3 regions of the Streptomyces solicathayae genome follow, and region 2 is predicted to be linked to each of the others. Evidence: riboswitches for the same ligand, from Rfam matches in the RefSeq annotation. Region 2 holds a riboswitch; each other region holds the start of a gene.

Region 1 (10,308 bases), 590 kb from region 2:
GGCTTCAGCAGCACCGGGTTCATCAGCGCGGTCGGCTCGACCCGTGCCGCCTGCGCCTGCATGGCCTGCGCCCGGCCGATCTCCGCGCCCTCCCGGGTCACGAAGGAGTTCAGGGACATGTTCTGTCCCTTGAACGGCGCGACCTTGATCCCCTGCCGGACCAGCCAACGGCAGATGCCGGCCGTGACGACGCTCTTGCCCGCGTCGGACGTGGTCCCGGCGACCAGCAGCCCCCCGCCTCTCATGCACCCCTCCGCTTCCACGCGCCCGCCACGAGCCTTCCGGCCACACACACCCCCAGCGTCAGCGCCGTCACCCGGCGCGACAGACGTACCGCCCGCTCGATGTCGGCCACCGCCACGTCCCGGCCCGGCCCGTTCAGGACCGGCCGGTGCTCGACCCGCCCGCCGTACGACAGGGTGCCCCCGAGCCGTACGCCGAGCGCCCCCGCGAACGAGGCCTCCACCGGGCCCGCGTTGGGGCTCGGGTGCTTCGCCGCGTCCGCGCGCCAGGCCCGTACCGCGCCCTGGCGGTCGCCGCCGGCGACGGTGGCCAGCGCGGCGGTCAGCCGGGCGCCCGGCCATCCGGCCAGGTCGTCGAGCCGGGCCGACGCCCAGCCGAACCGGCGGTACCGCGCGGACTTGTGGCCGACCATCGCGTCCAGGGTGTTCACCGCGCGGAAGCCGAGCAGCCCCGGCACTCCCGCGACCGCGCCCCACACGAGCGCGCCCACCACGGCGTCGGAGGTGTTCTCGGCGACCGACTCGACGACGGCGCGGGCCATCCCCGGACCGTCCAGCGCCTGCGGGTCGCGTCCGCACAGATGGGGCAGCCGCTCCCGGGCGGCCTCCAGGTCGCCCGCCGCGAGCGCGCCGCCGATCGCCCGGGCCTCCCGGCCCAGACTCGTGCCGCCGACGACGGCCCACACGGAGGCTGCGGTCAGCGCGACGGAGGCGGTGCTCCGGCCCCTGACGGCCCGGGCCGCGAGCGCGCCCGCGGCGGCGGCGCCGCCCACGCAGGCGGCGGTGTGCAGCGCACCCCAGCCGCGGTGGTCGCGCCACAGGACGCGCTCGACCGCCCCCGCGGCCCGGCCGAAGGCCGCGACGGGATGGCCCCGGCGCGGGTCGCCCAGGGCGAGATCGGCCACCAGACCGGCGGTGGCGCCGTACGCGAAGACAGCTGTGGCTGAACTGCGGCCAGGCATGGCGCATTGTCCTCACTCAGGGTCCGCGCCCTGGCTCGACGTGACCGGCGGCGAGAGTTCCTGGCTCCCGGGGCTCGTACCTCGTACCCCGGTCACAGTGGCGGGACCGCGCCGGATTCGCACCGGGCTTCCTCTTCGTTGCCGCCGTAATGGCCCCGTGAGTCCACCACGCCCCGCGAACAGCCGTCAACTCACCCTTGACCTGCGACGGGTCACTGTGCGAAGCACCACAAACACGACGGCCGGGCGGGCCGCACCCGAAGGTGCGACCCGCCCGGCCGGTGGTTCCGGATCGTCAGGCGACGATCAGATAGATGCCGTACGCGACGGCCGCCGCGCACAGCGCGAAGCAGGCGTACGCGCCGGTCCGCGCCAGTGCGGCGGAGCCGCCCTGCGCGGCGGCCCGCTCCTGCTTGGAGAGGCCGGCGATGCCGAGGGTGAACAGGCCCACGAGGGCGACGGTCGCCACGAGGCTGACTCCGAAGACGGAGCCGAGAGCTGCCCAGTCGATCTTCATGTCGTTCGTTCCTTACACCGCGGCGGCGGAGGCCGGGGGAGCGGCCGGGTCCGTGGGGGCCGGCGTGGGGATGGTGGTCTTGAGGTCCTCGTCCGCGACGGCGGCGACGGAGCCGGCCGGCGGCGGGGTGACGGCCGCGATGGCCGTGGTCACGACACCCGCGGGCTCGGCGTCGACGTCCGTGTCGTTGACGTTGGTGTGGTCGACGACCTGGCGGCGGGAGATGACCCAGATGGCGACGCAGGAGGCGATCAGGAAGGCCGTGACGGCGGCGACGCCCCAGGAGCCCTGACGGGCGACGTACTCGGCGCCGGCCCCGACCAGGCCCGCGGCCGGAAGGGTCAGGCCCCAGGCGACGAACATCCGGGTGGCGGTCGACCAGCGGACGACGCCGCCCTTGCGGCCCAGGCCCGCGCCCATGACGGCGCCGGAGCAGGAGTGCGTGGTCGAGAGGGAGAAGCCCAGGTGGGAGGAGGCCAGGATGACCGTGGCCGCGCTGGTCTGCGCGGCGAAGCCCTGCTGCGGCTGGAGGTCCGTCAGGCCCTTGCCCATCGTGCGGATGATGCGCCAGCCGCCGAGGTAGGTGCCGAGCGCGATCGCCGTACCGGCGGAGACGATGACCCAGACCGGCGGGTTCGAGCCGGGGGCGAGGGCGCCGCCGGCGACCAGGGCCAGGGTGATGATGCCCATCGTCTTCTGGGCGTCGTTGGTGCCGTGGGCGAGGGAGACGAGACCGGCGGACGCGATCTGACCGGCCCGGTAGCCCTTCTCGGTCGCCTTGCCGTCCGCGTTCTTGCCGAGGCGGTACGAGAGCCGGGTGCCGAGCATCGCGGCGATGCCGGCGACCAGCGGGGCCGCGACGGCCGGGATCAGGACCTTGGTGACGACGACGTCGCCGTTGACGCCGCTGACGCCGATCGAGGCGACGGTCGCACCGATGAGGCCGCCCATCAGAGCGTGGGAGGAGCTGGACGGCAGTCCGACCAGCCAGGTCACGAGATTCCACAGGATCGCGCCGACGAGCGCGGCGAGGATCACTTCGGGCTGGATGCCCTCTTCGTTGACCAGTCCCTTGGAGATCGTGTTGGCGACCTCGATGGACAGGAAGGCGCCGACGAGGTTCAGCACGGCGGACATGGCCACCGCCGTCTTCGGCTTGAGTGCACCGGTCGAGATGGTCGTGGCCATCGCGTTGGCGGTGTCGTGGAAACCGTTCGTGAAATCGAACACGAGAGCTGTCACGACCACAATGGCGAGCAGCAGCGTGATGTGTTCCATTTACCCAGGCAATCGTTTGACGTCAGTGGCGCGTCGAACGTAAGCAACCTGAGTGAACGGAAGATGAACTGGGTCGGGCGATGGGGTGTCTCGAACCGGGTTCCGGGGATTCCGCTTAGCCGTGGGGTCGCTCGAACGAGGCGGGTGTGACCGGCGGTAATACCCGTACTCGTGGGGGAGTGGCCGGTGTGTGCCGGTACGGCCACTATCGCCCGGCGGCCCGTCGCCGCCCCGGCCGACGCGGTCGGAAGAGATTCTGGTCACCCTGGCGGCCCCCTGTCGGCTGGCAGAGCGCCGCACCCGTACCGACACTGGAACGGTGCGCCCGGCTACAGCGACGGCAGCGGCCGTCACCACCCTGATCGGTGTCGGCGCGGCCGTGTACGCGGTCGGCCGGTACGCCAGTGACGCGGCCCTCAACCCGCCGCCCGGCCGGCCCCTGCCCGGCGACCCCAGACTCACCGTCCACGCCACGGGCCCGGGCCGGATCACCCTGACCCGCAGCCTCGCCGCGCTCCGCCCCGGCACGTACGGCATCGAGGGCACCGACGTGCACGCCGTCGTCGGCCCCGTGCTCGACCACGTCCCGCACACCGCCGACACCGTCGTGCGCCGGCTCGAACGGGTCGAACAGGGCACGCTGCAGACCGGCGCCAAGGTCCGGCTCACCCCGCAGCTGCACGCCGGGACCCCGCTCAGCGCCCTCGGCGTCGAGTACCAGGACGTCGAGATCCCCGGCGAGCTGGGCACCCTGCCCGCCTGGCACGTGGCCGGGCCCCGCTCCACCTGGGTGATCACCCTGCACGGCCTCGGCACCACCCGGCAGCACCCCCTCAATCTGCTGCCCTTCCTGCGCCGGCACCAGATCCCCGTCCTCATGCCTGCCTATCGCGGCGACCCGGGCGCCCCCAGCTCCCCGGACGGCCTCGGGCACCTCGGCGAATCGGAGTGGCGCGACGTCGACGCGGCCATCCGGCACGCGGTCCGGCACGGCGCCCAGAAGGTCGTCCTGCACGGCTGGTCCACCGGCGCCACCATGGCCCTGCACGCCGCCGTCGGCTCCGGACTGCGCGAGCGCGTCGCCGGCCTCGTGCTCGACTCCCCGGTCCTCGACCAGGAGGCCACCCTGCGCGCCCTCGCCGCCGCCCGCCGCACCCCCGCCCCGCTGCTGCCGCTCGCCGTCCGCGCCGCGCGCAGCAGGAGCGGACTGCACGGCGAGCCGCTCCAGGAGTCCACCGACCCGCAGGCCCTGCGGGTGCCGGCGCTCCTGTTCCACGGGCCCGACGACACCCTCGCGCCCTGGGAGCCGTCCCGCGAACTCGCGGCGCTCCGCCCGGACCTGGTCACCCTCAGGAGCGTCCCGCACGCCCCGCACGCGGCCATGTGGAACGCCGACCCGACCCGCTACGAAGAGGCTCTGCGCCGCTTCCTCATCCCCCTGCTCTAGGGGCCGCCGCGGACGGCCGCGGGATTCCGATTGGGCTTTCGGGCCGTCAGCGGGAAGACTGCCCCCGTGACGTCTCGAAAGCCTGATGAGCAATTGGCGCGCAACTCCAGACTCCGACTCGTCCGTCCGCGGGCCTTCGCCACCGCCCGACGGGCCGTGACGACCCGCCGGACCCGGCCGGCGCCGCGGCCGCCCGAGGGCACCCCGCCCCGCCAGGAACTGGCCCGCCAGGCGCGGACCGTCCTCGGCGACGCCGTCCGGATCGCCCGCTGGGCCTCCGTCGCACGGACCCCCGAAGCACTCCCGGCCCGGGAACGGGCCGCCGCCGAACTCGACCTGACGCCGGACCAGATCCGGGCCGGCTGGGACCGCGCCCGGCTCGCCGGGCTCGTCGAGCTGCACGGCGACACCGCCCGCCCCGGCTGGCGGCTGCACGCCTGGGACCGCGACGACTCCGCCGTGCTGCGCGGCTGGGTCGCGCTCTTCGACGCCTGGTCGCTCGTGCACCCCGCCCCCGAGGACGTCGCCCCCGGCGCCGTCGCGGAGGTCGTCGAAGCCGTCCCGCAGTTGCTCTCCCTCCTCCAGCTGTCCGCCGGGCCCGTGCTCGTCCCGGCGCTGCTCGACCTGCTCCGGCAGCGCGTCGAGGAACTGCGCGAGGAACGCTGCGAGGTGCCCGCCCCGGACACCGCCGCCGACCCCGCGGAGCCGGCCGCCGCGACCGACGCACTCGCGACCGAGGGGCTCGCGACCGAGGGGCTCGCGACCGAGGCACTCGCCGCCGAGGCGCTCGCACCGCTGCTCGGCTGGGCCCTGGAGGGCCTCGCCGCCGTCGGCGCGCTCACCCTCGGCGAGGGCCAGGCCACCCTCACCCCGCTCGGCAACTGGGCGGTCTGGGTCAAGCTGGAGCAGATCTGCGTCGCCGCGCAGAGCCCCGCCGGCAACATCGAGCAGTCCGCCGAGGACATGCTGCGCGGCTGCGCCCGGCTCACCCCCGGCCCGGCCCGCGCCGAGTACCGCGCCTGGCTCGCCGCCCGCACGCTCGGCAGCGCCGTCACCGAACTGCTCGCCGTCGCCCGTGGCGAGGACGCCCTGCTGCGCGGGCTCGCCTTCGAGGCGCTCCGCGTCGTCGGCGCCCCCGCCGAGGCGGAGGTGCGCGCCGCCGCCGAGGAGCCCTCGCTGCGCCCGTACGCACTGCTCTGGCTCGCCGAGTACGACGGCGCCGACCCGGACGACGCCCAGGACGTGCTCACCCGCGAGGAGGCGACCTGGCTCTGGGTGGACACCGCGGCCGCCGTCGCCGACCACGGCGAGAGCACCCTGCTGGTCCGCCACCTCGAATCCGCCGTGCAGGGCACCGTCCCCGCCCTGCTCGACGAGGTCCGGGCGGTCGGCCACCCGCGCACCGTGCAGGTCCTGGTCGCGCTCGCCGCGGCGCACCCCGATCCCGCCCTCGCCAAGGCGGTCCGGCGGGCGGCCTTCCAGGTCCACACCGGCGGCGCCTGACCGCCCGCTCCGGCTACTCCGCGGTGCCGGGGGCGTACGTGCCGAAGCTCCACACGTTGCCCTCGGTGTCCCGGGCCATGTAGTCCCGGGCGCCGTACTCCTGGTCCGTCGGCGGCATCACGATCTCGGCGCCGTGGGCCACCGCCCGCGCATGGTGTTCGTCCACGTCGTCCACGTGGACGAACACGCCGGCCGGCCCGGCCCCGGCCATCAGCTTGTCGAACTCGCTGCCCGTCCCTCTGCTCCCGAGCATCACCATCCCGTTCCCGTACGAGAGCTCGGCGTGCAGCACCCGGCCGTCCTCGCCCTCGTACACGGCGGTCTCGGTGAAGCCGAACCCCTCCGTGAGCAGCTTGATCGCGGCCTTCGCGTCGTCGTAGGTCAGGGTCGGACAGATATGGGGCGCCTCGGCCATCCCGATCACTCCTTCTCGCTCGATCGACTCGCCGGAATGTGATCTGGCTCTCAGTCTGGCAGCCGCCACCGACAACGCGCCCAATCCGCGCCGGAATCGACGGCGGCTCAGCGGAAGGTGTTGCAGCGCGCCATGTCTCCGGTCGTGTAGCCGGTGTAGAACCACTGCTGCCGCTGCGCCGCCGACCCGTGCGTCCAGCTCTCCGGCGTCACCCGCCCCTGGAACCGCTCCTGGATCCGGTCGTCGCCCACCGCGGCCGCCGCGTCCAGGCCGTCCCGGATATCGGCGTCGGTCAGCCGCGTCAGCAGAGGCCGCCCGGTCCGCTCGGTCGGCGTGGTCGTCGCGTGCCGCGCCCACACGCCCGCGTAGCAGTCCGCCTGCAGCTCCACCCGTACCGCGTTGGAGTTCGCGCCGGTCCGCCCGTCCTGCGAGCGGCTCAGCGTCCCCATCAGGTTCTGCACGTGGTGCCCGTACTCGTGCGCCACCACGTACGCCTGCGCGAACGGGCCGCCACCGGCGCCGAACCTGGTCCGCAGCTCCTCGAAGAACCCCAGGTCGAGATAGACCTGCCGGTCGCCCGGGCAGTAGAACGGCCCGACCGCCGAACTCGCCGCGCCGCACGCCGTCCCCACCCGGTCCGTGAACATGACCGTGCGCGCCGGCCCGTACCGCCCGCCCCGCCGCGCGTACTCGGCGCCCCAGTAGTCCTGGACGCTGTTGACGACCGCGACGATCCGGCAGTCCTCGCGGGTGTTCGCGTCCGCGCCGGTCCGGCACTGCCGGTCCACCTGGGCCGCCGAGGACGCCGTCGCCACCGGGTCCTCGCCCCCGGACGACAGTCCCAGCTGCTCGGGGCCCACGCCGAAGAGGACGCCGAGGATCAGGGCGATGAGGCCGATGACGCCGCCGCCGACCGTGGCCTTCCCGCCCGGGATCCGGCCGCCCCGGGCGTCCCGCACCTCCGAGGTGTCCAGGTCGGCGTCGTCGTCGAACTGCATGGGCCCACACCCTCCGCGTCACTGCCGCGGCAGGGGCCGCCGCCCTGCGCCGAGTATCGATCACTCGCACATGGTTCGCCCCTTTTGTCGGATGTGAGGAGGGCGACCCCCGGGCACGGAAAATCAGTTGCATGCGCCCGTTAGACTGGCCTCATGGCCATTCTCCCCGCGCATTAGACGGCGTCGAAGCCCGCAGCGCCCGTCCTTCCGCCGTCCATACCGCCCTGGAGTCTGTCCGTGATCACCGCTTCCGGCATCGAGCTGCGCGCCGGCGCCCGCGTCCTCATCGAGTCCGCTTCCTTCCGTATCGCCAAGGGCGACCGCATCGGTCTGGTCGGCCGCAACGGCGCCGGCAAGACCACCCTCACCAAGTGCCTCGCAGGCGAGGGCCAGCCCGCCGCCGGCACCATCGCCCGCTCGGGCGAGGTCGGCTACCTCCCGCAGGACCCGCGCACCGGCGACCTCGACGTCCTGGCCCGTGACCGGGTCCTCTCCGCGCGCGGCCTCGACGTGCTGATCCGCAAGATGCGGCAGAACGAGGAGCGCATCGCCACCGGCGCGGGCGCCACCCGCGAGAAGGCGCTGCGACAGTACGAGCGCCAGGAGACCGAGTTCCTCACCAAGGGCGGGTACGCCGCCGAGGCCGAGGCCGCCACCATCGCCGCCGCGCTGGGTCTGCCCGACCGGGTGCTCGGCCAGCCGCTGCACACCCTCTCCGGCGGTCAGCGCCGCCGGATCGAGCTGGCCCGGATCCTCTTCTCGGACGCCGACACCCTGCTCCTCGACGAGCCCACCAACCACCTCGACGCCGACTCGATCGTCTGGCTGCGCGACTACCTGAAGACCTACCGCGGCGGCTTCATCGTGATCTCCCACGACGTCGACCTGGTCGAGACGGTCGTCAACAAGGTCTTCTACCTGGACGCCAACCGCTCCGTCATCGACGTCTACAACATGGGCTGGAAGCTCTACCAGCAGCAGCGCGAGGCGGACGAGAAGCGACGCAAGCGCGAGCGCCAGAACGCCGAGAAGAAGGCCGCCGCGCTCAACTCGCAGGCCGACAAGATGCGCGCCAAGGCCACCAAGACCGTCGCCGCGCAGAACATGGCCAAGCGCGCCGAGCGCCTGCTGTCCGGCCTGGAGGCGGTCCGCGTCTCCGACAAGGTCGCCAAGCTGCGCTTCCCGGAGCCCGCGCCCTGCGGCAAGACCCCGCTGACGGCGGAGGGCCTGTCGAAGTCGTACGGCTCCCTCGAGATCTTCACCGACGTGGACCTTGCGATCGACAAGGGCTCGCGCGTCGTCATCCTCGGCCTCAACGGTGCCGGCAAGACCACTCTGCTCCGCCTGCTCGGCGGCGTCGAGCAGCCGGACACCGGCCAGGTCACCCCGGGCCACGGCCTCAAGCTCGGCTACTACGCCCAGGAGCACGAGACCCTCGACCCGGACCGCAGCGTCCTGGAGAACATGCGCTCGGCGGCCCCCGACCTCGACCTCGTCGAGGTGCGCAAGGTCCTCGGCTCGTTCCTGTTCTCCGGCGACGACGTAGACAAGCCGGCCGGCGTGCTCTCCGGCGGCGAGAAGACCCGGCTCGCGCTCGCGACCCTCGTCGTCTCCTCGGCGAACGTGCTGCTCCTCGACGAACCGACGAACAACCTCGACCCGGCCAGCCGCGAGGAGATCCTCGGCGCGCTGCGCACCTACAAGGGCGCGGTCGTGCTCGTCACCCACGACGAGGGCGCCGTCGAGGCGCTCGACCCGGAGCGGATCATCCTGCTCCCGGACGGCGTCGAGGACCTGTGGGGCGCGGACTACGCGGACCTCGTGGCGCTCGCCTGATCATCTCCGTAGGGATCATTCGGCTCATCGGTGATCCGTCATCTGAGTGAGAACGTCTGGTACCGGGGCGCGACGCCGTGCGGAATCCTTCCGTCGGGCGGCGCGCCCCGTCTCTTCGGGCGGCACGGCCCTGACCTGGCACTTCCGTCGTGAGCGCGGCCTGGAGGCGCCATGGACACGACCGGAATCCAGAATTCCGGTCGTGGCGACCCCTTCCCTGGACGCGAAGGTCGTGTCACGGACCTTGTCGAATGGGTGGCCAGGACGTCCGGGAGGGGTGATCATGAGAAGTCCAGAGCGCACTTCCCATGAGGAGGCACGGGTGGCCGAGACTCTGAAGAAGGGCAGCCGGGTGACCGGCGCCGCGCGCGACAAGCTCGCGGCAGACCTGAAGAAGAAGTACGACTCCGGTGCGAGCATCCGGGCGCTGGCCGAAGAGACCGGCCGCTCCTACGGATTCGTCCACCGGATGCTCAGTGAGTCCGGAGTGACGTTGCGCGGACGTGGCGGAGCGACACGAGGCAAGAAGGCAGCCTCGGCCTGACGCCGGGGCGCGGCTCGTCCGGACCACCGGTTCCGACGGTTGCCACCCGGTCGACCGAGGGGTCGACCGGGTGGTTACTGTGCAGTAGCTTAGCTTGGGCACCGTAACGCCGAGCTGTGCTGCACCCGAACCGGAGGGGCCTCATGACTTCGTCCGACTCTGTCGACTCCGTCCACGTCATCGACAAGGACGGCGTACGACTCACCGTCGAGGACGCCGTTGCCACGGTGACCCTGACCAATCCCACCAAGCGCAACGCCCAGTCTCCCGCTCTGTGGCGGGCGTTGACGGAAGCGGGTCGGTCGCTGCCGGGCAGCGTGCGGGTCGTCGTGCTGCGCGGCGAGGGCAAGTCCTTCTCCGCGGGCCTCGACCGGCAGGCGTTCACGCCCGAGGGCTTCGACGGCGAGCCGTCCTTCCTCGACCTGGCGCGCGGCGGAGACGCGGAGCTGGACGCCGTCATCGCCGAGTACCAGGAGGCGTTCACCTGGTGGCGCCGCAGCGACCTCGTGTCGATCGCGGCCGTCCAGGGCCATGCGATCGGCGCCGGCTTCCAGCTCGCCCTCGCC
Region 2 (10,308 bases):
AGGAACCGCTGGGGGTGCTGCCGGATCGCGTGCCCGAGCGCCCCGGTGGCGAGCTCCCAGTCCGGCTGCGGCTCCTCGCGCGCCTCGGCGATCGCGAGGGCGCAGCGCAGCGCCTGGTGGATGGAGGAACTGCCGGTCAGCAGCGCGTCGGTGACGGGCGTGCCGTCGGCCTCGCGCTTCCAGCCGATCTGTCCGCCGGGCTGCTGGAGGGCGAGCACGAACTCGGTCGAGGCGTAGACGGCCGGCCACATCCGGTCGAGGAAGCCGTCGTCGCCGGTGGCGAGGTAGTGGTGCCAGACGCCGACGGCGAGGTACGCGACGAAGTTGGACTCGCGGCCCCGGTCCGTGACGTCGTCCGGGTCGCCGTCGTGGTAGGCCGCGTACCAGGAGCCGTCGGCGTTCTGGTGCCGGGCCAGCCACTCGTAGGCGCGGGCCGCGGCGGCGTGCTCGCCGGCCGTGTCCAGCGCCATGGCGGCCTCGGTGTGGTCCCAGGGGTCGAGGTGGTGACCGCGGAACCACGGGATCGCGCCGTCCTCGCGCTGGACGGCGAGTATCCCGGCGACGGTCTCGGCGGCCTGCTCGGCGGTGAGGACGCCGGGCAGGACGAGATGCTCGGCGATCCGCTCGGGAGAGGTCACGCGTCGGCCTTGGGCAGGTGCGGCTTGGTCGCGTAGACCACGAAGCTCTTGCCGACGACCGGGTTGAGCAGTTGCTCGGTGACCCGGGTCAGGGCGGGCTTCTTCATGATGTCCCAGACCAGGAGCTTGTGGTACGCGCGGACCGGCAGCGCCTTGTCGTTGTCCACGCCGAACGCGCACTTCAGCCACCAGTACGGCGAGTGCAGGGCGTGCGCGTGGTGACTGCCGTACGGCCGCAGGCCGGCCTGGCGGATCTTGCCGAGCAGCTCGTCCGCCTTGTAGATGCGGATGTGGCCGCCCTCGACCTCGTGGTACTCGTCCGACAGCGCCCAGCAGACCTTCTCGGGGCCGTAGCGCGGGACGGTGATCGCGATCCGGCCGCCGGGGCGGAGGACCCGGACCATCTCGGCGAGGACGCCCTTGTCGTCCGGGATGTGCTCCATGACCTCGGAGATGATCACGACGTCGAAGGACTCGTCCGGGAACGGCAGGTTGAGCGCGTCGCCCTCCATCGCGGTGGCGGTCGCACCGGCCGGCGCCTCGCCGGCCTCCTTCATGGCCGCGAACCACTTGGCGACCTCGCGGATCTCCTCGCCGTTCTGGTCGAGGGCCACCACCTGGGCGCCGCGCCGGTAGCACTCGAAGGCATGCCGGCCCGCGCCGCAGCCCAGGTCGAGCACACGGTCGCCGGGAGCAAGCGGAAATCGGGTGAAGTCGACGGTCAGCACGAGGACGTCCTGCTTTCACTGGTTACGAGGGTTGTGGCGGGGGGCCCGCCAGTGGTTTGTGGGCAGGCGTTCCGCAGGGCGATGGGGGCACCCCCTGCTCGAGCGGAGCCGAGAGCTTGGGGGAGGGTGGGCACAAACCGACCACCGGGCCGCACCCGGCGACGGCGGCGAGGCGTCACCGGCGCACCCCGGCGCCTTGCCGGGCGATGGCCTCGCGGTACAGCTCCGCGGTCCCCTGGGCGGCCCGCGCCCAGGTGAACCGTTCGAGCACGCGGGCCCGGCCGGCCGAACCGAGCCGAGCGCGCAGCTCACCGTCACCGAGCATCCGCCCAAGCGCCGCGGCAAGCGCCCCCGCGTCGCCGGGCGGCACCGCGAGGCACGTCTCCCCGTCGGGCCCGGCGACCTCCGGAATCGCCCCACCGGTCGTGGCGACGAGCGCCGTCCCGGTCGCCATCGCCTCCGCGGCCGGCAACGAGAACCCCTCGTACAGCGACGGCACGCACGACACCTGCGCCGACCGCACGAGGTCGACCAGCTCCGCGTCCGAGATGCCCTTCACGAACCGGACCGCGTCCTCCAGCCCGTACCGCTCGATCGCCTGGGCGACCGGCCCGTCCTCGGCGCGCTTGCCGACGACGACGAGGTGCGCGGCCGGGTTCTCGGTGCGCAGCTTCGCGAGCGCCTCGACGAGATGGATCAGGCCCTTGAGCGGGACGTCCGCGCTGGACGTGGTGACGATCCGGCCGGGCACCTCCGCGACCGACGGGTCGGGCGACCACAGATCGGTGTCCGCGCCGATGTGCACGACGCGGATCCGCTCCGGCCGTACGCCGAGGTGCTCGACGATCTCCTGCTCGGAGGAGCCGGAGACGGTCAGCACGGACGGCAGCCGGCGGGCGACCCGCTTCTGCATCCGTGTGAACGCGTACCAGCGGCGGACCGACGCGCGCCGCTTCCAGCCGTCGGCGGCGTCCAGCTCCAGCTGCCGGTCGACGGTGATCGGGTGGTGGATCGTGGTGACGAGCGGCGCGCCGATGGCCGAAGGCCCGCCGAGCAGTCCGTACCCGAGCGTCTGGTTGTCGTGCACGACGTCGAACGCACCGCGGCGCGCGGCGAGCAGCCGCCGCGCCCGCAGGGAGAAGGTGAGCGGCTCGGGGAACCCGCCGGTCCACATCGTCGCGACCTCGAGCGCGTCGACCCAGTCCCGGTACTCCTCGCGCTTCGGCGTGCGGAAGGGGTCGGGCTGCCGGTACAGGTCGAGGCTGGCCAGCTCGGTCAGCCGGAGGCCGGCGAGGTCCTCGCCCTCGTCCAGAACCGGGTACGGCTGCGAGCCGATGACCTCGACGCTGTGGCCGAGCCGGGCCAGCTCGCGTGAGATGTGCCGGACGTAGACGCCCTGACCACCACAGAACGGGTTCCCCTTGTACGTGAGGAGAGCGATCCGCAACGGACGGTCACCGTCATGGGCACCCGCGAGGGGGCCTGCCTCTACGGCCTCGGCGGTCACTGGCGGCCCCCTGTTCGGCTTGCGTTTCGCGGGAGCGTAACCGCTCGCGCTAATCTAGAACAAGTTACAGACTTGATCGTTCTTGATCCTTCAAGAAGCATCGAATCTACCGGCAGGTAGCGCCACTGTGAGAGCCGGAGCAGGTGATTCGCGCCACGGCGCGACGCCCCGCCATACTGGCGCGAACCAACGCCACGGAACGGGACCCATGACCGCGGAAGACAGACCAGCGTCGCCGCCCCTGACGGAACGCCAGGAGGCCCGCCGCCGCCGCATCCTCCACGCCAGTGCCCAGCTGGCGAGCCGGGGCGGCTTCGACGCCGTACAGATGCGCGAGGTCGCCGACGCGGCCGGGGTCGCGCTCGGCACGCTGTACCGCTACTTCCCTTCCAAGATCCACCTGCTGGTCGCGACGATGCAGGACCAGCTGGAGGGCCTGCACACCACCCTGCGCAAGCGGCCCCCGGCGGGCGACGACGCGGCGCAGCGGGTCGCCGAGACGCTGATGCGGGCGTTCCGCGCGCTCCAGCGCGAACCGCACCTGGCGGACGCGATGGTGCGGGCGCTGACCTTCGCGGACCGGAGCGTGAGCCCCGAGGTGGACACGGTGTCGCGGCAGACCACCAAGATCATCCTGGACGCGATGGGGCTCGACCACCCGACCCCGCAACAGCTCTCCGCGGTCCGGGTGATCGAGCACACCTGGCACTCGGCACTGATCACCTGGCTGTCCGGCCGGGCGTCGATCGCGCAGGTGAAGATCGACATCGAGACCGTGTGCCGGCTGATCGACCTGACGTCGCCGGGGACCGATCCCGGCCCCCGGCACGACTGAGCGTCTCGGCGCCAGGACGTCCCGCCCTACTTCTTGTTCTTCTCCAGGTCCGCCTTGAACAGCGCCGCGCACTCCGGGCCGGTGTCGGTGCCGACGAACATGACCATCTTCAGCATGCCCATGCTGTGGTTGCTCGCCTTCAGCTGCCAGTTGCTCTTGGCCAGGGTCTTGATCGTCGAGCCGCTCTTGTCGAGGCTCTGGCCCTCTGTCCAGCCGCCCCCGGTCAGCGCCGTGACGGTGTCCGTGTAGGACTTCTTCGGATCGGCGGCCTTCTCGGCATCCGCCGTCCACGACACCATGCAGTCCTTCAGCTCGGCCGGCACCGGGTCGCCGGTGGCGTCCTGCGCGAAACCGGCGCCGGTCGCCGCGGTCTCGATCTCCTTCTTCACCGCGTCGGCCGTCAGCTTCTCGCCGCCCGCCTCCGAACCGCCGCCGGTGCCGGCCGAGGACGACCCGCCCGTCGTGGACGAACCGCCCTTGTCCGCACCGCCCTCGGTACCGCAGCCCGCGACCAGCAGCATCACACCGGCGGCCGCAGCCGCCACCATCGCCTTGCGCACGACTCTCCCAATCCTGGGTGCACGCGGGCCTGTTGCCCCCGTGATCAAGGCAGAAGTTTTGCACGCGTGAACGACTCCCCGGTCACTCCTTCGTCACCGCTGCGTCACTCCTCGGGCGGGAACACCGACTCCCCGCCGTCCAGGAGGGTGATGGTGATGGCCTCCACGGGACAGCCCTCCGCCGCCGCGAGCACCTGCTCGTCGGCGTCCGCCTCGGGCACCTGCGGGTGCGACTGGCGGGCCCCGTCGAGCCGGAAGCCCTTCGGCGCGTGGTTCACGCACATCCCGGAGCCGATGCAGACCCTCCGGTCCACCTCGACGTGCCAGCGGTCTCCCATCACGCCTCCTCCGGTCCCTCGTACCCGCCCGGCAGGTGGATCATCTTGTGCTCCAGGTACGCGGCCAGTCCCTCCGGCCCGAACTCCCGCCCCACACCGGAGTTCTTGAAGCCGCCGAACGGTCCGAGCATGTCGAGGCTGAAGGTGTTGACGTTGAAGGTGCCGGTGCGCACCCTGCGGCCGAAGTCGATGCCGTGCTCGACGTCCGCGGTCCACACACTGCCGCTGAGGCCGTAGTCGGAGTCGTTCGCGATCCGCAGCGCCTCGGCCTCGTCGCCGTACGGCAGCAGGCAGATGACCGGGCCGAAGATCTCCTCGCGGGCGATCCGCATGGAGTTGTCGACCCCGCCGAACAGCGTCGGCTCCACGTACCAGCCGCGCTCCAGGCCGGCCGGGCGGCCGCCGCCGGTGAGGACCTTCGCGCCCTCGTCCTGGCCGATCCGGATGTAGTCGAGCGAACGCTGCTGCTGACGCTGCGCGACCAGCGGGCCGACCTGCGTCGCCGGGTCGAGCGGGTCGCCGACCACCAGGGCGCCGGCCGCGGCCGCGAACGCCTCGGAGATCTCGTCGTACCGGCTGCGCGGGACGAGGATCCGGGTCTGCGCGACGCACGCCTGGCCGTTGTTCATCCAGGCGGCCGGGACGATGCCGGCGACCGCGGTCTCGAGGTCGGCGTCCGGGAGCACCACCGCGGCGGACTTGCCGCCGAGTTCGAGGGTGACCCGGGTGAGGTTGCGCGAGGCGACCTCCATGACGCGCTTGCCGGCCGCGACCGAGCCGGTGAAGGAGACCTTGTCGATGCCGGGGTGGCCGACCAGGTACTCACTGACCTCCCGGTCCGCGGGCAGGATCGACAGCACACCCTCCGGCAGCCCGGCCTCGGTCGCGATCTCGGCGAGCAGGTACGCGTCGAGCGGCGACTCCGGCGACGGCTTGAGGATCGCCGTGCAGCCGGCCAGCAGCGCCGGTCCGAGCTTGGCGGCCGCGGTGAACTGCGGGACGTTCCAGGGCACGACGGCGGCGACCACGCCGACCGGCTCCTGCCGGACGAGGATCGGCCCCAGCGCGCCGGCCCGCCGCTCCTCGTACCGGTAGCCGCGGGCGACGTTGATGGCCGCGTCCCAGACCATCATCGCGCCGAGCGCCTGCGCCATGATGCTCCACGAGTACGGGGAGCCGTTCTGCGCGCTGATGAGTTTGCCGATCTCGTCGTACCGGACGGCGATCGCGTCCTTGATCCGGGTGACGACCGCGATCCGCTCCTCCAGCGACATCCGCGGCCAGGGACCCTCGTCGAACGCCCGGCGGGCGACCGCGACGGCCTTGTCGACGTCCGCCTCCGAGGCGTGCGGCACCCGCCCGATGACCTGCTCGGTGTGGGGCGAGATCACGTCGATGACGCCGGAGCCGAGCGGGTCGGTCAACTCCCCGCCGATGAACAGCTTTCCGTGCTCCACAAGCTCGGTCATGGCTGATTGCCTCCCGTGGACCGGCGACTTCGGCGTCGACGCGGTGTCGGTTCTGACGCTGTTTCAGAACTGATATCAGTTCTAGTTATAGTGAGCAATGGCCGTACTGGTACGTGGAGATGAGGGATCATGACCCGAGTGACCGAGCATGGCGGCGGCGTCTGGTCCATCCGGGTGCCGATCCCCGACAATCCGCTCGGCCACACGCTCGTCCATCTCCTCGACACGGACCGCGGCCCCGTCCTGATCGACACCGGCTGGGACGACCCCGCCTCCTGGGACGAACTCACCGGCGGGCTCGCGGAGCTCGGCACGTCCGTGCCCGAGATCCACGGCGTCGTCATCACCCACCACCACCCCGACCACCACGGCCTCTCGGAGCGGGTCCGGGAGGAGTCCGGGGCCTGGATCGCCATGCACGCCGCCGACGCCGCCGTCGTCCGGCGTACCCGCTCGTCCGAGCCGGGCGAGTGGCTCGACTACCTCGCGCGCAAGCTGGCCGCCGTCGGCGCGCCCGAGGAGCACACCGCGCCCCTGCTCGCGGCCCGCGCCGCCGGCGGGCGGATGCGGACCCTGCCCGGGCTGCGCTCCGCCCTGCCCGACCGGGAGATCGTCCCCGGCGAACTGCTCGACCTCGCGGGGCGGCGGCTGCGCGGCATCTGGACGCCCGGTCACACCCCCGGGCACGTCTGCCTGCACCTGGAGGAGGAGCACCCGGCGAACCTGCCCGGCCGCGGCCGGCTCTTCTCCGGCGACCACCTGCTGCCCGGGATCAGCCCGCACATCGGCCTGTACGAGGACCCTGACGACGCGACCGTCACCGATCCCCTCGGCGACTACCTCGACTCCCTGGAGCGGATCGGCCGGCTGGGCGTCGCCGAGGTGCTCCCGGCCCACCAGCACGCCTTCACCGACGCCGCCGGGCGCGTACGGGAACTGCTCGACCACCACGAGGAGCGGCTGACCGGACTCCTCGGACTCCTTGCGACGCCACTGACACCGTGGCAGCTCGCCGAGCGGATGGAGTGGAACCGGCCGTGGGAGCAGATCCCCTACGGCTCCCGGAACATCGCCGTCAGCGAGGCGGAGGCGCACCTGCGACGGCTCGTGAAGCTGGGGCGCGCGGAGGCGGTGCCGGGGACGGAGCCGGTGGCGTACGCGGCAGTGTGAGGTCGGCGTGTGAGGCCGCTCGCACCCCGGCTTCACGCGGAGTACCTGCCGGTAGAGTGTGCGAGTCGTCATCATGCCCGTACGGGGGGAAGCCGGTGCAATTCCGGCACTGACCCGCAACCGTGAGCCACCGTCCATCTGGCGGTGGTGAGTCGGAATGCCCCGTCGGGACGTGACCGCCGGCACCGTCGAGGAATACGGAGCCGAGCCTGGTGCCCGAAGCGTGCCGGAGCCCGGCCCGCAGGAGAGGCCCGCCCGCATGACCACCGTCCGCCGCGCCGCCGCGGCGCTCGCCGCCACCGCCGTGCTCTGCACCGCCGGTGCCGGGATCGCCGCCCCCGCCGCGTCCGCCGCGCCCTCTCCCGCCCCGTCCCCGGTGATCCCGTCCGGCCTGTACGGCGTGAACGACCCCACCTACGACGGCGTCTGGCGCCAGTCGCTCGCGTTCATCGCGCAGCACTCGGTCGGCATCAAGCCCGCCCAGGTGTCCGTGGACTGGCTGATGGGCCAGCAGTGCGAGAGCGGCGCGTTCACCTCGTACCGGCCCGACCCGGCCAAGAACTGCGACCCGGCCACCATGCTGGACACCAACGCCACGGCCGTCGCGCTCCAGGCGCTGTCCGGCACCGAGCGGCCGAAGGTCGCCGAGGGCGGCGCCACGGACGCGGTCACCCAGGCCGTCAAGTCGGCCTCCGGCTGGCTGAAGAGCGCCCAGAACCCGGACGGCGGCTGGGGGTACAACCCCGGCAGCCCCAGCGACGCCAACTCCACCTCGATCGTCATCGGGGCGCTCGCCGCGAGCGGCGAGAAGCCCGGCGCGGTGAAGTCGACGACGGGCAGGACCCCGTACGACGCGCTGCTCACCTTCGCGCTGCCCTGCTCCGACAAGGCCGGGCCGGGCGCGTTCGCGTACCAGCCGGACAAGTCCGGCAAGCTGTTCGCCAATGCCGACGCGACGGCCGCCGCCGCGCTGGCCGGCCTCGGCAAGGGCATCCTCGCCGGCAACGTGCAGCCGCAGCAGAACCCGAGCTGCGAGGACAAGACCCCGCAGACCATCGACCGGGCCGCGCTCAACGGCGCCTCCTACCTGGCCGCCGCGCTGGAGAAGACCGGCCACCTCCTCAGCCCGCCGATGCCCGGCGCGACCGACCCGGCCGAGCAGCCCGACTTCGGCAACACCGCCGACGCGGTCGTCGCGCTGGGCGCGTCCGGCCACACCCAGCAGGCCACCGGCGCGCTCACCTGGCTGGAGAAGAACGCCCCCGCGTGGGCGAAGACCAACGGACCGGCCGCGTACGCGCAGCTGATCTTCGCGGCGAAGGCGATGGGCGCGGACCCGCACAAGTTCGGCGGCACCGACCTCGTCGAGGGCCTCAACGCGACCGGCCCGGCGCCGCAGGGTCCGGAGACGACCGGCAACCACGCCGAGGACGAGGGCTCGTTCAACATCTGGTGGATCATCGGCATCGGCACGGTCGTCGGCGTCGGCATCGGGTTCCTGCTGAGCGGGCGCAAGAAGTGAGGGGCCGACTGGGCGCCGCCGTCACGGCGGTCCTGCTGACGCTGCTCGCCGCCGCGCCCGCGCAGGCGGCCGGGTACCGCTACTGGTCGTTCTGGGACGGCGCCGCGGGAAAGTGGGCGTACGCCACGCAGGGCCCGGCGACCGCCCGCCCCGCGGACGGCGACGTCAACGGCTTCCGGTTCGCGCTCAGCGTGGACTCCGCCGACGCGGCGCGGCCGCGCACCGCCCCGGACTTCGCGAAGGTCTGCGCGGACACGCCCCCGAAGGCGGGTACGAAGCGGGTCGCGGTCGTCATCGACTTCGGCACGCCCGAGGACGCCGCGGACGGCGGCACGCCGCCGGAGCAGCGCACCGGCTGCGCGCGGATCGGCCCGGACGGGACGAGCGCGGAGGCGCTGGCGGCGGTGGCGAAGCCGCTGCGGTACAACAGCGCGGCGCTGCTGTGCGGGATCTCGGGGTACCCGAGGACGGGCTGCGGGGAGCAGGTGGAGGTCCCGGCGAAGACGGCGGGCAAGCCGACGTCGAAGCCCTCGGCGGCCGGGAAGGACGCGGACTCCGGGCCGTCGGTCGGCGTCGTGGCGGGCGGGGCGGCCGTACTGGCCCTCGGTGCGGCCGGGCTGTGGCAGGCGCGCCGCCGACGCGGCTGACATGAGATCTTCCGTCGTGGAGTCGATCCGCGCGCCTGAGGCGACCCGTTCCAACGCGCTGCACGCCGGCGCGTGGTGGCTGTGGGCCCTGGGCCTGGCGACGGCCGCGTCCCGGACGACGAACCCGCTGCTCCTCGGCCTGATCGTCGGGGTGGCGGGCTATGTGGTCGCGGCCCGCCGCACCGACGCGCCCTGGTCGCGCTCGTACGGGGCGTTCGTGAAGCTGGGCCTGGTCGTGGTGGCCGCGCGGCTGGTGTTCACGGTGGTCCTCGGCTCGTCGATCCCGGGCACGGAGGTGCTGTTCACGCTGCCGGAGCTGCCGTTGCCGCAGTGGGCGCAGGGAGTACGGATCGGGGGCCGGGTCACCGCCGAGCAGGTGGTGTTCGCGCTGTACGAGGGCGCGAAGCTGGCGACGCTGCTGATCTGCGTGGGCGCGGCGAACGCGCTGGCGAACCCGGCGCGGCTGCTGAAGTCGCTGCCGGGCGCGCTGTACGAGGCGGGGGTGGCGGTCGTCGTCGCGATGACGTTCGCGCCGAACATGGTCGCCGATGTGGCCCGGCTGCGGACCGCGCGGCGGCTGCGCGGCCGGTCGCCGGGCGGGGTGCGGGCGGTGCTGCAGATCGGGCTGCCGGTCCTGGAGGGCGCGCTGGAGCGGTCGATCGCGGTCGCGGCATCGATGGACGCGCGGGGGTACGGCCGTACGGCGCAGGTTCCGGCGGCGGTCCGGCGGACGACCAATGTGCTGACGCTGGGCGGGCTGCTCGGGGTGTGCGCGGGTACGTACGGGCTGCTGGCGGCCGAAGGCGCTTCGTACGGGCTGCCGCTGTTGCTCCTCGGGCTAGCGGCGGCGGTGGCCGGGCTGCGGCTCGGCGGCAGGCGCGCGGCGCGGACCCG
Region 3 (10,308 bases), 1.8 Mb from region 2:
GCCGCCCCGGCGCCTGACTGCGGGACCTGCGGGACGTCACCCTTCAGGGGACTGGCGCGTCCGTTCTGTCAGCGCGCCGCCCTCGGCCGTGAAGCCGGGCGGTTGAGCGCCGGCCCGCTTCGCAGAAGTCGGTGGTCGGCAGACTCGCGATCCCCCAGACTCAGACGGGTGCAAGCGATCCACCGATCGACGTCGGGGACCCATGACGAGGCTCGAGGCCGAGCCCACCGCGTTCCGGTGGATCTTCCACCGTGAAGACGCCAACGTGTCGATTCGACTGCTGGAGTTGGCCCACAGCAGTGACGACGACAGCGCTGGAAGTGAGATCTGGTCCACCCGGCAGAGCGTCGACGTCGTTGCCAGAGCAGTGGTCCGTTGCTTCGACGGGGTAGTCACGGAGTACGGCGAGAGTGCCTATCGCAGCAAGTGGGGTGGGCATTTCCCCCGCACGGAGCTCGAAACTCTGAGGGCCGCGTGGCGCGCATACCGGTGGGGCATGGGTATCCAGTAGTGGGCTTGGTGGGGACGATTCTCAAGGGCATGAGCCGCGTTCGGTGGCACGAGCTGACTCATGCCTACGGATCCGCAGAAGACGTTCCGGGCCGACTGTCGCGGGTGGCCTGGGGCGACGCCACGACGAGTGCCGATGCGTTGTGTGATCTCGGGCTGTGGCTCGGTGACCTGGCCGTCTTCGACGCGACGGTTGCCGCGGTGCCCTTCCTGTGGGATCTCGCCGTGACCGAATCCGTGGCCACCCGACCCGAAGTGATCGCACTGCTGCAGGCGATCCTCGAACACGGCAGTCAACACATCGACGTGCAACACGCAGCTCACCGATCCGTGCTCAGCGGCGGCGGCGCCGTGGACCTGCTGACCAGCGACAGGGACCCGGCGGTACGAGCGGCGACCCGGGGCCTGGCGGCAGCGATCGACAGCCACACATGCGACGCCTGCCGTGCGGCGTGACGCCTGGCCTGCGCAGCACTGTTGGTCGACTTGTCAGTGGGCTCTGTCAGCATCACGGTCATGACCACCGTTGATGACCTCGTGCAACGCGTTGCCGCCCGGGCCGTATCGGAGAACGAGCAGCTTCCCGCGCCCGTCGGCGACGGGCAGATAGCGGAGGCCGAGGGGCGACTGGGCTTTGCGCTGCATCCGCTGCTGGCCCGCCTCTACCGCGAGGTCGCTGATGGTGGTTTCGGCCCCGACTACCGGCTGTTGCCGTTGCTCGGCCCGGGTTCGAGTGTCGTCGGCGAATACCTCGCGCGACGTGAGGCGTCCGTCGGAGCGGAGCACCCGGAGTGGCCCGAAGGCGTTCTGCCGATTCTGACCTGGGGCTGTGCCATGTATGCCGGCGTCGACTGCCTCAGTGAGGACGGCCAGGTCCTGCTCTTCGAGCCGAATCCGTACAGCGGCGGGTCGTGGGACGAGTGTTGGTTTCTCGACTCCGCCGGTCTGGCCGCGTGGCTGGAGACCTGGCTCGCGGGAGCAGGTTGGTTCGAGGAGGACGCCTTCGACAGGGACGATGTGGCCGAACCACAGCCGTGGGACCGGGCGGCGAGCCGCTTGGCCTCCGGCGTCTGACGGAACGGATCTGGGGTCATGCGGGACGTACTCACCCACGAAGGCAGCGCCTTCATCAACTTCCGGGACCACCCCTTCGCAAGCGCTTCCGCGCATGGGTATCGGTGGGTCGACGTCAAGCGGCTGCGGATGCCTGCGGCGGCGCTGGCAGACCGAGCCCTGCTGGCCGCGCTCATCGGGCACGAGCAGTTCCGGGACGACTACGCGGGCGGGGGAGTCACGTCGGACGGGACGCGGCATGGGCCGTACTGGCTGAGTCGCGTCACGCCCGAGGCGTACGAGCACGTGGGCGCGGACGAGGCCGCGCGGTCGCTGTGGGAGTGGGCGAACCAGTACGAGACCGTCCCCGCCGGACTGGCGGCGGAGCTGCGGAGGGAGGCGATCGACCGGTGGGTCGCGGCGGACCGCGTCTACCGGCTCAGTGGGCTCGGCGAGGAGGACTTCCACGACTGGGGCGGGGTGCACGGGGAGTTCCACGAGTTCGTGGCCGTCGATCGGAAGGCGGGGCGGGTGACGGTGCTGGTCGCGGCCGACGACTGAGGAGGCCGTGGCAGCTTCCGCTGCTTCAGGCGGTGGGGGACTCCCGCGCCGCCCACGCGTCCAGCTCCTCCGCCGTGCGCGGGCCGGGTACGCCGTCCGGGAGCAGGTCGCGCTCTCGCAGCAGGCGGGTCACGGCCATGCCCCAGGGGCGGCGCAGGCGCGCCGCGGCCAGCAGGGCGTCGTCGGCGAGCAGCTCCTCGACCGGGCCCGTGCGCAGGCCGGCGGGGGAGAGCACCGCGGCGTCGTCCGCCCAGCGCAGCGCCAGGTCCACGTCGTGCGTCGCCATCACCACCGTCGTGCCCCCATCCCGTAGCCGGCCCAGGATCTCGAGGAGTCGTTCCTGCCCGTGCGGGTCGAGTCCCGCCGTCGGCTCGTCCATGATCAGCACACGCGGACGCATCGCCACCGCGCCGGCGATCGCCGCCCGCTTGCGCTGCCCGTACGAGAGCAGGTGCGTCGGCCGGTCCTCCAGCGCCGTGATGTCCAGCGCCTCCAACGCTTCGCGGACCCGCAGCCGTACCTCGTCCTCCGGCAGGCCCAGGTTCAACGGCCCGAACGACACGTCCTGACCGACCGACGCGGCGAACAGCTGGTCGTCCGGGTCCTGCACCACCAACTGCACCGTCGTGCGCAGCCGGGTCAGCCCCTTGCGGTCGTACGACACGTCCTCGCCGGCCAGCCGCAGCGCGCCGCGGGCGACCTGCAGGCCGCCGCTCAGCAGGCGCATCAGGGTCGTCTTTCCGCTTCCGTTGCGGCCCAGGAGCGCCATCGCACGCCCGTCCGGCACGGCGAAGTCGATCCCGTCGAAGACCGGCGGACCGTCCTCGTACGCGAACCCCGCCCGCACGAGCTCGACGACCGGGGGCGGAGGGGGCGCTGAGGGGTTGGCTGCGGGTGTCACGGGAGGGACCTTTCCAGTACGAGAGTGAGGGCGACCAGTCCGGTCAGCAGGGCCGCCGTCGCCGCGAGGAACCGGCGCGAGACCGCGGCTTGCGGCACCAGGACCCGCAGCGTGCCGTCGTAGCCGCGCCCGGCGAGACCGGTCTGCAGCCGCTGAGCCCGGTCGAAGGCGCGTACGAACGCGGTCGCGCCGAGGCCGGCCAGCGAACGCCAGGTCGCGGCCCGGGTGGTCAGGCCGAGCCGGGCCGCCTGCGCCTGCCGGATCCGGGAGACCGCGTCCAGGAGCAGGAAGCTGATCCGGTACATCACGAGGGCCACGTCCACGACCGGCGCGGGCACGCCCGCCCCGACCAGCCGGGGCAGCACGTCCGAGACCGGTGTGGTGAACGCGAACAGCAGCACGCCCAGCGAGGCCGCCGAGGTACGCAGCAGCAACTCGCCCGCGTGCACCGGGCCGTCCGGGGCCAGGGCCACGAACGAGCCCGGCCCGCCCACCTGGAACAGCAGCGGCACCGCGCCCGTCACGCAGAACCCCAGCGGGATCCGGAACGCCCGCCACAGCTGACGGGGCGGCACCCCGGCAGGGCCGAGCAGCACGGTCAGCGTCGTGGCGGCGACCAGCAGCGCGCCGGGCCACGGCGGCAGGCACACGGCGCAGAGCGTGAGACCGAAGCCGAGCACGGCCTTGTCGAGAGGATGGCGGCGGCGCCAGCGACTGCTGTGCGCGGCCGCGTCGATCGGCAGCACGGGCGGCGGCTACGCGTCGCCGGTGGACGGCGCCGAGGGCCGGCGGGTGGACGGCGTCGAGGCCCCGTCGGCGGGGGGAGCCGACGGCCCGTCGGCGGACGGCCGGGAGGCGGTGTCGGCAGCGGGCCGCGACAGCCCGTCGGCGGACGGCCGCCGCGACGGCCCCTCCGCGGACGTCCCCGAAGCCCCGGCGGCGGGTACGTCCGTGGCCGCGTTCGCGCGCGCGTCGTCGTCCACGCCCCCGCCCGCGTCCCCATCCACACCCGCGTCCCCGTCCGCACCCGAACCCGCGGCCCCGTCCCGCGTCGCCGAAGCGGCCAGCGCCCTCGCCTCCCCCTGCTTCCGCCCCTTCCGCAGGCCGAAGTAGTACGCGAGCACCCCTGCGCCCATCGCCGCCTGCAGTGAGAACAGCGCGGACTCGACCTCGCCCGACGGAGGCTCGTACAGCGGGCTGAACCAGGGCTCGTAGTCCGGTTCCAGCTCGGTGATCGCCGCCTCGGCCTCCCCGTCCGACCCCGCGAACGGCTGCTCCTTGTGGTCGCCGAGGCCCAGCACCAGCGGCAGGACGGCGAGCGCCGCCACCGTGAGCAGCAGCAACGTGTTGATCTTCGCGTTACGACTCATCACCGGACCACGGCCTCCTTCGTCGTCGCCTTCCCGCCGTCGGTTCCGCCCCGCAGCAGGACGCCGAGCCGAGTCAGTTCACCCTTGCTGGACTGGATCAGGAGCCGCATGACCAGCACGGTCAGCAGCCCCTCGCTGACGGCGAGCGGGATCTGCGTGACGGCGAAGATGGACCCGAACTTCGCGAGCGCTCCGAGGAATCCGGTGCCCTGGTCGGGGAACGCCAGCGCGAGCTGGACGCTGGTGACGCAGTACGTCGTCAGGTCGGCGAAGAACGCGCCGAAGAACACGGTCACCATCAGAGGCACGTCGAAGCGCCGCAGCAGCCGGTAGACCCCGTACCCCGCCCACGGCCCGGCGATCGCCATCGAGAAGACGTTCGCGCCCAGTGTGGTCAGCCCGCCGTGGGCGAGCAGCAGGGCCTGGAACAGCAGCGTGATCGTGCCGAGCACCGCCATGATCGGCGGCCGGAACAGGATCGCGCCGAGCCCGGTGCCGGTGGGGTGCGAACAACTTCCCGTGACGGACGGCAGCTTGAGTGCGGACAGGACGAACGTGAAGGCGCCGGAGGCACCCAGCAGCAGGGTCGACTCGGGATGCGCCTTGACCTCACGGGTCAGGGCACGGACGCCGTGGACGACGAAGGGGGCGGACGCCGCACCCCACGCCGCCGCGTGCAAGGGGGGCAGGTACCCCTCGGCTATATGCATGGTTGGGAGACCCTCTCCAGCACCTCGTGGATGGACAACGCACCTTGGCCGGTCTCCTGGCTGACGGTCATGCCGCCCGGACTCCGCCTTCCCACACCGCAGCGGTTCTCCGCAGCGGTCCAGTGGCTTCCCGCGAGGGATGGAGCCGGACCTCCCGATCACAGTGGCGAGGGCCGCACCGGTACTTCACCGGTTTCCCGTACACCAAGGCCCTGCGACATTAGTGCGTTGACCAGGCGCATCACAACATGGCCGGGTTTCGGCGGTGTCGTCCGGCCGGTGCCCCACGTCGTCCGCCCGCTCCCGTACGCGGGTCACTCCTTGCGGTAGCCGTACGCCTCCGACGCCGCCGCGGTCACCGCGTCCAGGTCCCCGCCGGCGCTCGCCGTGACGAGCGCGGCGACGGCCCCCTCGACGAACGGGGCGTCCACGAGCCGTGCGTCCGGGGGCAGTTCGTCACCCTCCGCGAGCATTGCCTTCACCGTCAGTACAGCGCTGCCGAGGTCGACGAGGAGCGCCACCCCGGCGCCCTCGTCCACCGCCCGCGCCGCCTCCGCGATCAGCTCGGAGCTGGTGCCGAGGCCGCCGTCGGGAGTACCGCCGGCGGCGGCGAGCGCTGCGTACGGGCCGCCGCCGGCGAGTCCCCGGGCCAGTTCGGCCACGGAGTCGGCGACGGCGGCGCTGTGCGAGACGAGCACGATCCCGACCCGGTTCGCGGAGTGATCGCCCGTCACGCGGCCACCTCCGCCAGGGCGCCGATCAGCAGGGCCGAGGACGTCGCCCCCGGGTCCTGGTGCCCGATGCTGCGCTCGCCGAGATAGCTGGCGCGGCCCTTGCGCGCCTGCAGCGGCACGGTGTCCAGGGCGCCCTGCCCGGCGGCGTCCCGGGCCGCCCCGAAGGACTCGGCCAGCGCCGCGACGGCGGGCAGCAGCGCGTCGAGCATCGTCTTGTCCCCGGCCTTCGCCCCGCCGAGCTGCGCGACCGCCGCCACCCCGGCACCCAGCGCTTCGGCGAGCCGCTGCCGGCCCACCGCCGGCTCGTCGCCGAGTTCCTTCCCGGTACGCCGCAGCAGCGTCCCGTACAGCGGACCGGAGGCGCCGCCCACCGTGGAGATCAGCTGCCGCCCGGCCAGTACGAGGACTGCGCCCGGGGTGGCCGGTTCCTCCTTCTCCAGCACGGCCGTGACGGCGGCGAAGCCGCGCTGCAGATTCACGCCGTGGTCGGCGTCGCCGATCGCGGAGTCCAGCTCGGTGAGCCGGCCGGCCTCGCGGTCCACGGCGTCAGCGGCGGCGGTGAGCCAGCGTCGGAAGAACAGGGCGTCGAGTTCGGCATCGTACGAGGTCACGTCGGGCACTCCCCTCCTCACCGGCCCCAGCGCAGGGCGGGCGTCTCCACCGGTGCGTCCCACAGCCGCAGCAGTTCCTCGTCCAGCCGGCACAGGGTCACCGAGCAGCCTGCCATGTCCAGCGAGGTCACGTAGCTGCCGACGAGCGTCCGGGCGACCGGAACCCCGCGTTCGGCGAGCACCCGCTGGACCTCGGCGTTGAACCCGTACAGCTCGAGGAGCGGGGTGGCACCCATGCCGTTGACGAGTACGAGGACGGGGCCGTCCGGTCGCAGGTCCTCCAGGACGGCGTCGACGGCGACGTCGGCGATCTCCCGGGAGGTCATCATGGCGCGCCGCTCGCGCCCCGGCTCGCCGTGGATGCCGATCCCCAACTCGAGCTCGCCCGGCGGCAGATCGAAGGTGGGACTGCCTTTCGCGGGGGTCGTGCAGGCGCTCAGCGCCACGCCGAAGCTGCGCGAACTCGCGTTCACCTGACGCGCGATCGCCTCGACCCGCTCCAGCGGCTGCCCCTCCTCGGCGGCGGCTCCGGCGATCTTCTCCACGAACAGCGTCGCGCCCGTGCCACGCCGGCCCGCCGTGTACAGGCTGTCCGTCACCGCGACGTCGTCGTCCACGAGCACCTTGGCGACCTGGACGCCCTCGTCCTCGGCGAGTTCGGCGGCCATCTCGAAGTTCAACACGTCACCGGTGTAGTTCTTGACGACGAACAACACCCCGGACCCGCTGTCCACCGCGGCGGCTGCCCGCACCATCTGGTCAGGCACGGGCGACGTAAAAATCGCCCCGGGGCACGCGGCGGCGAGCATCCCCGGCCCCACGAACCCGCCGTGCAGCGGCTCGTGCCCGGACCCGCCTCCCGACACCAGCGCGACCTTTCCCTCCACGGGCGCGTCCCGCCGCATCACCACCTGGTTCTCCACGTCGACGGCCAGTTCGGGATGAGCGGCGGCCATCCCCCGCAGGGCATCGGCGACGACGGTCTCGGGGACGTTGATCAGCATCCTCATGGGTACCTCCTGGTGAGACTGGCAGGCAAGCCGCTGAGCTGAGTCTTCGCAGGTCAGAGCAGGTGTGCGAAGGCGCGTCACGGCGCAATTATCGACGCAGGGGAGCGTGCGCGCACCGGTGAACCACCGGTGGGATCCGGACGATCTCAAGCAGGTGCGGGACGACCTGGGCGTTTCCGTATTGCCGCACCGGGGCGTGGACCGGACTGGGAGCGGCGTGCCAGCATGACGCGGTGACGCAGATGATCAAGGGGGAGAACCTGCCGGTCCCCGGGCAGGAGTGGCGGATCGAGGTCGGCCGGCAGGCGGCCGGCGAGGGGGTGCCGGAGGTGGCGGTCTTCGCGCTGCTCCTGGACGCCGCCGGCAAGGCCGTCCAACACATCGTCCTCGAACGGGCCGGCGCAGTGGACGACCGCTCCGTCGATCGGCTGGACCTCGACACCGAGCGTGTCGGATCGGACGTCCGGCGCATCGTGATCGTTGCCGTCGGCCGGAACGGCACGCTCGGACAGGTGCCCGGCCTGTCGGTGCGGACGCTGAGCGCCGTGACCGGAGAGCAACTCGCCCTGTACGAGATCGACGACGCGACCACCGAGTCGGCGCTCGTTCTCGGCGAGTACTACCGGCGCGACGGTGGCTGGAAGTTCCGCGCGATGGGCGAGGGCTATGACGCGGGGCTCGTGGCGCTGGCGGAGGACTTCGGCATCTCGGTGCCGACTCCGGCCCCGGGCGGGCCGGGGCCGGTGGAGCTTCCGCACGGGGCCGTGGGCAAGGTTGCGGGCCCGGCCGCGCCGGGGCCGGTGGAGCTTCCACGCGGGGCCGTGGGCAAGTCCTCTGGGCCGGCTGCTGATACGGAGTGGGGGCAGGGCTCGGGTTCGGCCCTGGGCCAGGGGCACGGCGGCGGCTCGGGACCGACGGAGGGCGAGGCTCAGGCGCACGGCCGGGGCCCGCATGCACCGCATGCCTCCGCCCAGGCCCAGTCCGAGGCCCAGTCCGAGGCCCGGTCCGAGGCCCCGTCCCGGCGCTCGACCCAGAGCTCGCCCGAGGCTCCGTCCCGGCGGCCCGGAGCGATTTCGGTGGTTCCCTCGCCGACCCCGTCGCCCGAGGCGGTCGCCGCCGCCGGGATCCTCGGTGGGGAGTTCGACGACATCGTGTACAGCGGGCGGGGCAGCGCCAAGTTCGCCATGGACACGACCCCGCCGCCGGGTTACGTCCTGGTCGACTTCGCCAGGACGGGCAAGGGCCACTTCGACCTGGACTCCATCGACTGGAACGGCAGGGAGGCCGTCGACCTCGGGGACTGGAGCACGTCCCACCGGTTCGAGCGGCGGGCGATGTGGTGCGACAGCCTGTACCCGCTGCGCTTCCGCGTCAGCTGCGACGACAGCGACGAGTGGACGATCGTGATCCGGCCCGTGAGCACGGTGCGCGTGCTCGGCGAGGCGGCCACCGGCCGGGGCTCCGAGGTGCTGCTCCACACGGGTCCCGCCGGCGAGTTGGTCTCCCGTTTGAGTCCGACGGAGACAACCGGGTCCGTGCGTGTAGAGGGGTACGAGCCCCGTCGCCCCGGTGCCCCCACCAGGTACCCGGTCACGCTGGCGTACGAGTCCGGCCGGAGCCCGAGGGACGCGCGAGAGCTCCCGGAGGGGCCGCTGCTCGTGGCGGTCGTCCAAGGTGCGGGCGACTGGTCGCTGGAGGTCCGTCCCCCCGGGAGCGTCCCGCCCCAGGAGGAGCGCCGCGGCTTCTGGCGCCGCATCCGCGGGTCCTAGATCCGCCGCCGTCCCGTCCGATGTTCAGGCGGGACGAGGCGCCGCGTGCACCGCGTCCAGGGCCAGTTCGAGCAGTCGGCCGGGCTGGGCGGCGTCCTCGACGCGCACCGTGGCCAGCGCGATTCCCACCACCAGTTGCACGAGGTCATCGGGGGCCAGATCGCCCCGGGCCGTTCCCGAGCGCTGAGCCCGGACGAGGAGGGCGGCGGCCGCGTCCTCGATCCGCCGGTGGCAGTCCAGACCCAGCGTCTCCGGTTCGTCGAGCAGGAGCGAACCGCCCAGGCCTTGGTTGACCCGGGCGTGCTCCAGGAAGGCCCGGAGCCACTCGGCGAGTGCCCGGTCGGGGGAGTCGGCGGTCAGCAGCCGCTCGGCATGCCCGCAGAGCGTGTCGATCCGGTCCCTGAGCACCGCCGCCAGCAGGGTCTGGCGGTTGGGGAAGTTCCGGTAGAGGGTGCCGGGCCCGACGCCCGCGCGCTGGGCGATCTCGTTCAGCGACGCCTCGGGGCCGGACTCGGTGAAGACCGCGCGGGCGGCGTCGACCAGGCGCTCGCGGTTGCGGCGTGCGTCCGAGCGGCGCGGCGCCTCGGGCCCGGGCCGGCTGTGTGCGGGCGTCATCGTGTCCTCCTCTCCCACCGCTCGCGTCGCGGCGGGCCGGGGTAGCCAAGCGGAGAGCTTCTCCGTATCGTACCGGAGTGATACCGGAGAGGTTCTCCGGTACGTTCGTCCAGGGGGCATGTGATGACGCGTGACGCACGGGGTGAGCTGGGCCGGGTCGGGATCTGGACCTTCGCCTTCGAAGGGCAGAGTGCCGGGCGGGTCCGCGAAGCCGCGGCGGAGGTCGAGGAGTTGGGCTACGGAGCCATCTGGTACGGGGAGGCGTTCGGACGCGACACCGTGGGGCAGGGCTGGCTGCTGCTGTCGGCGACCCGGCGCATCGTGGTCGCCTCGGGGATCGCCAACATCGCCTTCCGGGACCCGATCGCCATGGCGACCGCGGAGCGAACCCTCGGGGAGGCGTTCCCCGGCCGCTATCTGCTGGGACTGGGCGGACACCGGGTGGACGACACGGTCCACCATCT

Evidence for each region. A riboswitch is a leader RNA that binds a small molecule or an ion and turns the genes downstream of it on or off. The one in region 2 is predicted to bind cobalamin.
Region 1: it holds a riboswitch for cobalamin, as region 2 does, so the genes downstream of both, R2D22_RS28620 (cobalamin biosynthesis protein) here and R2D22_RS25885 (prenyltransferase/squalene oxidase repeat-containing protein) in region 2, are expected to answer to the same signal.
Region 3: it holds a riboswitch for cobalamin, as region 2 does, so the genes downstream of both, R2D22_RS33625 (energy-coupling factor ABC transporter permease) here and R2D22_RS25885 (prenyltransferase/squalene oxidase repeat-containing protein) in region 2, are expected to answer to the same signal.

The regions. Positions count from the first base shown of each region.
Region 1 covers NZ_CP137573.1:6,183,801-6,194,108, forward strand. Annotated here, with positions in the region: gene R2D22_RS28615 (cobyric acid synthase) at 1-245, opposite strand, end outside; gene R2D22_RS28620 (cobalamin biosynthesis protein) at 242-1,204, opposite strand; cobalamin riboswitch at 1,237-1,365, opposite strand; gene R2D22_RS28625 (hypothetical protein) at 1,500-1,721, opposite strand; gene R2D22_RS28630 (inorganic phosphate transporter) at 1,734-2,999, opposite strand; gene R2D22_RS28635 (alpha/beta hydrolase) at 3,319-4,446, shown strand; gene R2D22_RS28640 (hypothetical protein) at 4,513-5,949, shown strand; gene R2D22_RS28645 (VOC family protein) at 5,963-6,364, opposite strand; gene ypfJ (KPN_02809 family neutral zinc metallopeptidase) at 6,472-7,362, opposite strand; gene R2D22_RS28655 (ABC-F family ATP-binding cassette domain-containing protein) at 7,600-9,198, shown strand; gene R2D22_RS28660 (helix-turn-helix domain-containing protein) at 9,521-9,742, shown strand; gene R2D22_RS28665 (enoyl-CoA hydratase/isomerase family protein) at 9,886-10,308, shown strand, end outside.
Region 2 covers NZ_CP137573.1:5,593,987-5,604,294, reverse strand. Annotated here, with positions in the region: gene R2D22_RS25925 (prenyltransferase/squalene oxidase repeat-containing protein) at 1-638, opposite strand, end outside; gene R2D22_RS25920 (class I SAM-dependent methyltransferase) at 635-1,366, opposite strand; gene R2D22_RS25915 (glycosyltransferase family 4 protein) at 1,542-2,873, opposite strand; gene R2D22_RS25910 (TetR family transcriptional regulator) at 3,082-3,708, shown strand; gene R2D22_RS25905 (hypothetical protein) at 3,735-4,268, opposite strand; gene R2D22_RS25900 (ferredoxin) at 4,373-4,606, opposite strand; gene R2D22_RS25895 (aldehyde dehydrogenase) at 4,606-6,075, opposite strand; gene R2D22_RS25890 (MBL fold metallo-hydrolase) at 6,205-7,245, shown strand; cobalamin riboswitch at 7,278-7,443, shown strand; gene R2D22_RS25885 (prenyltransferase/squalene oxidase repeat-containing protein) at 7,505-8,767, shown strand; gene R2D22_RS25880 (SCO2322 family protein) at 8,764-9,414, shown strand; gene R2D22_RS25875 (energy-coupling factor transporter transmembrane component T family protein) at 9,416-10,308, shown strand, end outside.
Region 3 covers NZ_CP137573.1:7,354,186-7,364,493, forward strand. Annotated here, with positions in the region: gene R2D22_RS33590 (hypothetical protein) at 203-511, shown strand; gene R2D22_RS33595 (hypothetical protein) at 541-966, shown strand; gene R2D22_RS33600 (SMI1/KNR4 family protein) at 1,027-1,584, shown strand; gene R2D22_RS33605 (hypothetical protein) at 1,603-2,124, shown strand; gene R2D22_RS33610 (ATP-binding cassette domain-containing protein) at 2,150-3,025, opposite strand; gene cbiQ (cobalt ECF transporter T component CbiQ) at 3,022-3,771, opposite strand; partial or broken gene R2D22_RS33620 (energy-coupling factor ABC transporter substrate-binding protein) at 4,039-4,395, opposite strand; gene R2D22_RS33625 (energy-coupling factor ABC transporter permease) at 4,395-5,105, opposite strand; cobalamin riboswitch at 5,135-5,329, opposite strand; gene R2D22_RS33630 (PTS-dependent dihydroxyacetone kinase phosphotransferase subunit DhaM) at 5,420-5,839, opposite strand; gene dhaL (dihydroxyacetone kinase subunit DhaL) at 5,836-6,459, opposite strand; gene dhaK (dihydroxyacetone kinase subunit DhaK) at 6,468-7,460, opposite strand; gene R2D22_RS33645 (TerD family protein) at 7,703-9,229, shown strand; gene R2D22_RS33650 (TetR/AcrR family transcriptional regulator) at 9,254-9,844, opposite strand; gene R2D22_RS33655 (TIGR03620 family F420-dependent LLM class oxidoreductase) at 9,968-10,308, shown strand, end outside.